Regions from separate parts of the Cytobacillus sp. QJM3NY_8 genome, predicted to be linked through region 2. Evidence: a T-box and tRNA genes for the amino acid it is inferred to sense, from the RefSeq annotation. Region 2 holds a T-box; the other holds one or more tRNA genes.
The links. The T-box of region 2 lies ahead of AC0VZ9_RS21670 (valine--tRNA ligase). A T-box ahead of a tRNA ligase gene usually reads a tRNA of that ligase, here a tRNA-Val.
Positions count from the first base shown of each region.

Region 1 (4,409 bases), 270 kb from region 2:
TATATGCGTAAACCCATGCTCCACCACATAAGGAATGAGTTCATCTGCAAGCTCCCTGTATGTAAACAGACTTCCAGACTCTTTTTGCTTCCACGAACCCAGATGAACTTCATAAATGACTGCAGGCTCCGTATAAATAGGCTTCATTTCTTTTTTTTGCATCCATTTGCTGTCATTCCACTGATATCCGTCAAGCGAATATACTATAGATGCTGTATTGGGCCTTACTTCTGAAAAAAAGCTATAAGGATCAGCCTTTAATACCACTTCCCCTTTCTTTGTTTCAATTTCATACTTATACAAGGCACCTTCCATGTTTCCATCCAGCTGAATAAACCAGACACCTTCATTATTCACTCTATGTAAGGTATAGCCTTCTCCATTCCAATCATTAAAATCACCGACTAATCTGATAATTTCAGCGTTCGGTGCCCATACGCAAAAACGGGTAATCACTTCTCCGCCATTTGAAACTACATGTGCACCAAATAACTGGTGACTCTCATAATATGTCCCTTCATGGAACAAATGCAGCTGGTAATCGGTTGGAACCAAAGTATCCACTACCATCCTTCTCCCCACCCAGTGTCGTTTCTTTTGACTTTCCTGTTATATTCGTGAGACGTGAGAAAAATCCTTGTAAAAGTTTTTTTAATTTTATGACAACAACATTCAAATCCCGTTAAAAACCGATAGCATTCTGCCCAATCTAACAGTCTTCGACATAATCTCCGGTAAACTTAGACAAAATAAAACAAAGTATGCAAGCAAAAAATGAAAGGAGAATAATATTTTGAGCAATAAAGAAGAGGAATTTTTATTAAACGAGGCATCAAAAGATGAAATAAGAATTCCGATATTTGAAGCACCGGATGGAAAGATTATGGCCACCGGGGATATGTTTAGAGGCCCCTATACGGGAATATCTTCTGAAATCGATTTGAATAATCCAGGCAATAAATTAAGCAAGGCAGAAGAGAGGTTTGATTAAAAAACAGAGAAGCAACTAACCGAGGGCAGGCTGGAACAGAAAAGACAACAAAAAAGCTGCCAACAAATTGTTGACAGCTTTTTTGTATGACCCCTACGGGATTCGAACCCGTGTTACCGCCGTGAAAGGGCGGTGTCTTAACCGCTTGACCAAGGGGCCAATATGGCGGAGAAGGAGGGATTTGAACCCTCGCGCCGGTTACCCGACCTACACCCTTAGCAGGGGCGCCTCTTCAGCCACTTGAGTACTTCCCCATATATGGCTCCGCAGGTAGGATTCGAACCTACGACCGTTCGGTTAACAGCCGAATGCTCTACCACTGAGCTACTGCGGAACAATAATATAAAATGGTGGGCCTAAATGGACTCGAACCATCGACCTCACGCTTATCAGGCGTGCGCTCTAACCAGCTGAGCTATAGGCCCATTTTGGAGCGGGTGAAGGGAATCGAACCCTCATCATCAGCTTGGAAGGCTGAGGTTTTACCACTAAACTACACCCGCATAAGGTTCTAAAATGGTGGCTCAGGACGGAATCGAACCGCCGACACAAGGATTTTCAGTCCTTTGCTCTACCGACTGAGCTACTGAGCCACATATTATTTATTTTTTGTAAAAATGGCGGTCCGGACGGGACTCGAACCCGCGACCTCCTGCGTGACAGGCAGGCATTCTAACCAACTGAACTACCGGACCAGATTGCGGGGGCAGGATTTGAACCTGCGACCTTCGGGTTATGAGCCCGACGAGCTACCGGACTGCTCCACCCCGCGATAATATTATTAAATATATGGAGGAGGAAAGGGGATTCGAACCCCTGCGCGGTTTGACCCGCCTGTCGGTTTTCAAGACCGATCCCTTCAGCCGGACTTGGGTATTCCTCCGTATAAATGAAAATGGTGGACCTTGTAGGACTCGAACCTACGACCGGACGGTTATGAGCCGTCTGCTCTAACCAGCTGAGCTAAAGGTCCAGCATCGATGAATTAAATGGTAGCGGCGGAGGGGATCGAACCCCCGACCTCACGGGTATGAACCGTACGCTCTAGCCAGCTGAGCTACACCGCCGAAGTGTTAAAATATTTATGGTGGAGCCTAGCGGGATCGAACCGCTGACCTCCTGCGTGCAAAGCAGGCGCTCTCCCAGCTGAGCTAAGGCCCCAATAATAAATGGTCGGGAAGACAGGATTCGAACCTGCGACCCCTTGGTCCCAAACCAAGTGCTCTACCAAGCTGAGCTACTCCCCGTATATAATGGCGCGCCCGAGAGGAGTCGAACCCCTAACCTTTTGATCCGTAGTCAAACGCTCTATCCAATTGAGCTACGGGCGCAATGTTAAATTCTACTGGTGCCGAGGACCGGAATCGAACCGGTACGGTAGTCACCTACCGCAGGATTTTAAGTCCTGTGCGTCTGCCAGTTCCGCCACCCCGGCAATAAATGGAGCGGAAGACGGGATTCGAACCCGCGACCCCCACCTTGGCAAGGTGATGTTCTACCACTGAACTACTTCCGCATAAAGAATGGTGCGGGTGAAGGGAGTCGAACCCCCACGCCTTGCGGCGCCAGATCCTAAGTCTGGTGCGTCTGCCAATTCCGCCACACCCGCAATATGAAATTAAAATGGTGAGCCATGAAGGACTCGAACCTTCGACCCTCTGATTAAAAGTCAGATGCTCTACCGACTGAGCTAATGGCTCATAATTTTATGAGACTACCTAAAGCCTGTTATGTGCAGTCAGATGTTCCAAAGCTAAACGCTTTGTCACAGATTGCTATTCGGATGTAGAAATTCACTGATGCTGCAATCTGCTCTACCGACTGAGCTAATGGCTCGTTGAAATGGTGCCGGCGAGAGGACTTGAACCCCCAACCTACTGATTACAAGTCAGTTGCTCTACCAATTGAGCTACACCGGCAGCTTGTACATTTAAATTAATGGTGGAGGATGACGGGATCGAACCGCCGACCCTCTGCTTGTAAGGCAGATGCTCTCCCAGCTGAGCTAATCCTCCATTATTAACGCCCGGCAACGTCCTACTCTCACAAGGGGACAGCCCCTAACTACCATCGGCGCTGAGAAGCTTAACTTCCGTGTTCGGTATGGGAACGGGTGTGACTTTCTCGCTATCGCCACCAGACTATTTTCCAAAGACAAGTTTTATTATACCGTCTTTTTAGGATTTTTCAAGAGAAAATTTCATATTTTTCATTCTCTCAAAACTAGATAATGCATGAAGAAGCATTTGCCGAGTATTCACCAATGACTTGTCTAGCTTCGGCTCCTAACTTCTCGGCCGTTTCGATCCGTCCCTCCAAATCCCAAAAACAGGATTTGAATGGCCGGCTCTCCAACGTCTCTCGAAGTTGAACAGTCGCCTCCACTTTTCGTTTTGGTTAAGTCCTCGATCGATTAGTATCAGTCAGCTCCACATGTCGCCACGCTTCCACCTCTGACCTATCAACCTGATCATCTTTCAGGGATCTTACTAGCTTGACGCTATGGGAAATCTCATCTCGAGGGGGGCTTCATGCTTAGATGCTTTCAGCACTTATCCCTTCCGCACATAGCTACCCAGCGATGCCTTTGGCAAGACAACTGGTACACCAGCGGTGCGTCCATCCCGGTCCTCTCGTACTAAGGACAGCTCCTCTCAAATTTCCTGCGCCCACGACGGATAGGGACCGAACTGTCTCACGACGTTCTGAACCCAGCTCGCGTACCGCTTTAATGGGCGAACAGCCCAACCCTTGGGACCGACTACAGCCCCAGGATGCGATGAGCCGACATCGAGGTGCCAAACCTCCCCGTCGATGTGGACTCTTGGGGGAGATAAGCCTGTTATCCCCGGGGTAGCTTTTATCCGTTGAGCGATGGCCCTTCCATGCGGAACCACCGGATCACTAAGCCCGACTTTCGTCCCTGCTCGACTTGTAGGTCTCGCAGTCAAGCTCCCTTGTGCCTTTACACTCTGCGAATGATTTCCAACCATTCTGAGGGAACCTTTGGGCGCCTCCGTTACTTTTTAGGAGGCGACCGCCCCAGTCAAACTGCCCACCTGACACTGTCTCCCGCCCCGATAAGGGGCGCGGGTTAGAATTTCAATACAGCCAGGGTAGTATCCCACCGACGCCTCCACCGAAGCTGGCGCTCCGGCTTCTCAGGCTCCTACCTATCCTGTACAAGCTGTACCAAAATTCAATATCAGGCTACAGTAAAGCTCCACGGGGTCTTTCCGTCCTGTCGCGGGTAACCTGCATCTTCACAGGTACTATAATTTCACCGAGTCTCTCGTTGAGACAGTGCCCAGATCGTTACGCCTTTCGTGCGGGTCGGAACTTACCCGACAAGGAATTTCGCTACCTTAGGACCGTTATAGTTACGGCCGCCGTTTACTGGGGCTTCGATTCAAAGCTT
Region 1 is NZ_CM149681.1:4,471,817-4,476,225, forward strand. Features, by position in the region: gene glgB (1,4-alpha-glucan branching enzyme) at 1-570, opposite strand, end outside; gene AC0VZ9_RS22860 (hypothetical protein) at 794-991, shown strand; tRNA gene AC0VZ9_RS22865 (tRNA-Glu) at 1,079-1,150, opposite strand; tRNA gene AC0VZ9_RS22870 (tRNA-Ser) at 1,155-1,245, opposite strand; tRNA gene AC0VZ9_RS22875 (tRNA-Asn) at 1,251-1,325, opposite strand; tRNA gene AC0VZ9_RS22880 (tRNA-Ile) at 1,340-1,416, opposite strand; tRNA gene AC0VZ9_RS22885 (tRNA-Gly) at 1,421-1,494, opposite strand; tRNA gene AC0VZ9_RS22890 (tRNA-Phe) at 1,509-1,584, opposite strand; tRNA gene AC0VZ9_RS22895 (tRNA-Asp) at 1,610-1,686, opposite strand; tRNA gene AC0VZ9_RS22900 (tRNA-Met) at 1,690-1,763, opposite strand; tRNA gene AC0VZ9_RS22905 (tRNA-Ser) at 1,782-1,874, opposite strand; tRNA gene AC0VZ9_RS22910 (tRNA-Ile) at 1,888-1,964, opposite strand; tRNA gene AC0VZ9_RS22915 (tRNA-Met) at 1,982-2,058, opposite strand; tRNA gene AC0VZ9_RS22920 (tRNA-Ala) at 2,077-2,152, opposite strand; tRNA gene AC0VZ9_RS22925 (tRNA-Pro) at 2,162-2,238, opposite strand; tRNA gene AC0VZ9_RS22930 (tRNA-Arg) at 2,246-2,322, opposite strand; tRNA gene AC0VZ9_RS22935 (tRNA-Leu) at 2,338-2,426, opposite strand; tRNA gene AC0VZ9_RS22940 (tRNA-Gly) at 2,433-2,507, opposite strand; tRNA gene AC0VZ9_RS22945 (tRNA-Leu) at 2,516-2,600, opposite strand; tRNA gene AC0VZ9_RS22950 (tRNA-Lys) at 2,616-2,691, opposite strand; tRNA gene AC0VZ9_RS22955 (tRNA-Thr) at 2,835-2,910, opposite strand; tRNA gene AC0VZ9_RS22960 (tRNA-Val) at 2,931-3,006, opposite strand; rRNA gene rrf (5S ribosomal RNA) at 3,016-3,132, opposite strand; rRNA gene AC0VZ9_RS22970 (23S ribosomal RNA) at 3,385-4,409, opposite strand, start outside.
Region 1: it encodes a tRNA-Val, which carries the amino acid that the T-box ahead of AC0VZ9_RS21670 (valine--tRNA ligase) is inferred to sense. The anticodon was not compared.

Region 2 (4,409 bases):
AGGAATCCTCCTCCTCTTCAGAACAGGAGGCTAAGAAGAAGAAACTCTCCAAGAAGAAAAGCATGTCGTTAACAGAGTTCTTTGCCCGGAAGGAAGAGACAGAGGAACATGTTAAGCTAAAGGTTTGCATTGTGCAGAACGGCGACACAATTGATGCCATTGCTGAAAGGTATGATATACCAGCCCAGCAGCTATTACGGGTGAATCACCTTGAAATCAATCAGGATATTTATGAAGGGCAAGTGCTGTACATTCCTGTTGCGGTAGCCCATTAAATGGTTAAAAGGCTGAGCAGGTATTAATAACCCGCTCAGCTATTTTCGTTTAACCAATATATTTTAGAATAACATCATTTTTTCTCATTCTGGAAAGTGAGTGGTTAAGGTGGAAGAAAAAAATCGGCTGCGGAAAGTCTCCCCTATTTTAAATCATTATTCAATAGAGCCGCATTTTGTAGAGGAGTTTGGGAGAGTTCAGAAGGTATACAGCAGCAAAGGTGTATTTGCCTTGAAGAAAATAAAGCCTCAGCATGGAGCAGATTTTATAAGGCATGTACAAACCCTCTTTCAAAAAGGCTATAACAGAATTGTCCCTATTTACCCGACGGTGGATGGAAGATATGGGGTGCTCCATCAGAATGAATTATATTATTTAATGCCATGGATGCCTAATGAAGAAAAAGAGGATAGATTTGAGAGGCATCAGCAGATGCTGAGGGAATTGGCAAGACTGCATACATTGTCCTCGAGGGAAGTTCCTATAAACAAGGAAGACAGAACCGAACATTATGAAAAAACTTTGCAGGAATGGGAGAAAGAAAAGGAGTTCTTGGAGGGATTTATCGAAGCCTGTGAAAGAAAAGAGTATATGTCTCCTTTTGAGCTAATGTTTTCCCTATATTATCACGACGTCAGCCAGGGACTAAAATTCTCCACAAACAAATTTAAAGATTGGTATGAAAAAACAAAAGAAAGCGACAAAGCACGAACGGTAATCGTCCATGGGAAAGTTTCAACCGAGCATTTTCTTTACGATGATAGGGGATATGGGTACTTCACGAATTTCGAAAATGCAAGACAGGGGTCGCCGCTCCATGATATATTGCCGTTTTTATCAAGGACACTGAAAACTTATCCAAAAAGATCAGAAGAATGTGTAGAGTGGATTTACACCTATATGAAATACTTTCCATTCAGAGACGATGAGATGCTGCTGTTTCAAAGCTACTTTGCTCATCCGGGTCCTATTATCAGGGCGGCCGAACAATATTATAAAGGGGAGAGTAAAAGGGGAGAAAGAAAGGCTGTCCAGCATTTGCAAAGGCAGTATTGGCTCTTGAAAAATATTGAATATGCTGTAATGAGAATCGATGAGATCGAGAGGCAAAAACAAGAAGCAAAAGCAGCTGCCGAAGCTCAAGCACAAGAAGGAGCCCAAAGCTAAAAGATGCGGGCTCCTAAACCAATTGAAGATGGAAAGCAATAGCAATCAGAATGAACAGCGATAGCAGCAGTACATCAAAGGTGGTAGGCAGCAAAATTGTTCTTATGCCTTGAAAAACACAGAACGGGATTATGAACTGTGCACACACATTCCTGAAAGTTCTTAACCAGGGAGGCAGTGTGTAAGGATTATATTTTCTTCTCATTGTCGCATGCCCCTTTCCCGAATGTTCATATGTATATTCTATGATTCATTTTTCGGTAAAGTGCCTATTTTCGTTTCTTTCCTGTATAACAGTATTTTAAAACTCCCCTAAAGAAGTCTTTTTCGGGCAAAATCATCATCACTTCGGTGGAAATAATGAATAATATATAAAAAACTCGGGTATCCTTATTGACTATAACAGTCTTTTTTCGGTAGTATATTTTATATATATAATTGTATATCGATGCTAAGACAGGGAAGAGTACAATGGCGATTTGCCTTTTAGAGAGGAAAACCAGCAGCTGAAAGGTTATCCAGGCAAAACTGTTGGAAGGTCGCCCTAGAGCATCTTTTGCGAAAGGCTTCAGCCAAGTAGTAAAAGACGGGAAATCCGTTATCTGTTTAAGTGTCAATCTCTATAAGAATGTCTTTCCCTGATTTTCTTTAGTGATTGAAAAAAAGGTGGTACCGCGAAGCAAACTCCATTCGTCCTTTTATGGCGAATGGAGTTTTTTATTTTTTTGGATTGCTTTCAGAAAGGAAGAATGACACATGGATAATAATGAATTATCAATGCCGACGAAATATGATCCGCAGGCGATTGAAAAAGGACGGTATGACTGGTGGCTGGAAGGTAAATTCTTTGAAGCAAAAGACGATGAAACAAAGCAGCCATATACAATTGTGATTCCGCCTCCGAATGTAACAGGAAAGCTTCATCTCGGTCATGCATGGGATACAACTCTTCAGGATATCCTTACTCGAATGAAGCGAATGCAGGGATACGATGTTCTATGGCTTCCAGGAATGGACCATGCGGGCATCGCCACTCAGGCAAAGGTTGAAGAAAAGCTTCGCAATGACGGCAAAAGCCGCTATGATTTAGGCCGTGAAAAATTTGTAGAAGAAACATGGAAGTGGAAAGAGGAGTATGCCAGCCATATCCGCCAGCAATGGTCAAAGCTTGGATTGGGCCTTGATTACAGCCGCGAACGTTTTACACTGGATGAAGGCCTTTCAAAAGCTGTAAGAGAAGTTTTCGTTTCACTTTATAATAAAGGATTGATTTATCGCGGCGAGTATATTATTAACTGGGATCCGTCTACAAAAACGGCTCTTTCTGATATCGAAGTTATTTATAAGGATGTTCAGGGTGCCTTCTACCATATGAGATATCCTTTAACGGATGGTTCAGGACATATCGAAATTGCCACTACACGCCCTGAAACGATGCTTGGCGATACAGCTGTAGCAGTACATCCGGAAGATGACCGCTATAAGCATTTAATCGGCAAAACGGTTAAGCTGCCGATCACAGGACGCGAAATTCCGATTGTTGCAGATGATTATGTAGAAATGGATTTCGGATCCGGCGCAGTAAAAATTACGCCGGCTCATGACCCAAATGATTTTGAAATAGGAAACCGCCACAATCTTGAAAGAATTCTTGTAATGAATGAAGACGGCACAATGAACAGCCGAGCCGGTAAATACCAAGGTATGGACCGCTTTGAATGCCGCAAGCAAATCGTGAAGGATCTTCAGGACGGAGGAGTACTTTTCAAAATTGAAGAGCATATGCATTCTGTGGGCCATTCAGAGCGCAGCGGCGCAGTTGTTGAACCTTACCTTTCAACACAATGGTTTGTAAAGATGCAGCCTCTTGCTGATGAAGCCATCGCTCTTCAAACTAAAGAGGAAAAAGTAAACTTTGTTCCAGAGCGATTTGAAAAAACGTATTTGCGCTGGATGGAAAATATTCGTGACTGGTGTATTTCACGCCAGCTTTGGTGGGGGCATCGGATCCCGGCCTGGTACCACAAAGATACAGGTGAGGTTTTCGTAGGGCACGAAGCACCAGAAGATATTGAAAACTGGGAACAGGACAAAGATGTTTTGGATACCTGGTTCAGTTCAGCTCTATGGCCATTTTCAACAATGGGCTGGCCGGATACAGACTCAAGAGATTTCAAGAGATACTATCCGACTGCTGCTTTGGTGACTGGCTATGACATCATTTTCTTCTGGGTATCACGAATGATCTTCCAAGGTCTCGAATTTACAGGGGAGCGTCCATTCCAGGATGTATTAATTCATGGTCTTGTTCGTGACTCACAGGGACGCAAGATGAGTAAGTCCCTTGGAAATGGCGTTGATCCAATGGATGTAATTGATCAGTATGGTGCTGATTCACTCCGCTATTTCCTTTCTACAGGAAGTTCGCCGGGACAGGATCTGCGCTTCAGTATGGAAAAGGTTGAGGCAACATGGAACTTTGCCAATAAAATCTGGAATGCATCCCGATTTGCATTAATGAACATGGATGGATTAACATATGAAGAAATTGATTTAAGCGGTGAAAAGTCTGTTGCTGATAAATGGATATTAACCCGTTTGAATGAAACTATTGAGACGGTTACAAGATTATCTGACCGCTATGAGTTTGGCGAGGTTGGCCGAGTGCTGTATAACTTCATTTGGGATGACTTCTGTGATTGGTATATCGAAATGGCAAAGCTTCCGCTGTACGGAGAAGATGAAGCTGCCAAGAAAACCACCCGTTCCATCCTGGCATATGTTCTGGACAATACAATGCGTCTGCTGCATCCATTTATGCCATTTATCACGGAAGAAATTTGGCAGAACCTTCCTCATTCAGGTGAATCCATTACGGCTGCACAATGGCCGGCAGTTAACAATGAATACACTGATAACCAGGCTGCAAATGAAATGAAGCTGCTTGTAGAAATTATTCGCTCTGT
Region 2 is NZ_CM149681.1:4,205,959-4,210,367, reverse strand. Features, by position in the region: gene spoVID (stage VI sporulation protein D) at 1-275, shown strand, start outside; gene ysxE (spore coat protein YsxE) at 385-1,443, shown strand; gene AC0VZ9_RS21675 (hypothetical protein) at 1,457-1,648, opposite strand; T-box leader at 1,888-2,144, shown strand; gene AC0VZ9_RS21670 (valine--tRNA ligase) at 2,200-4,409, shown strand, end outside.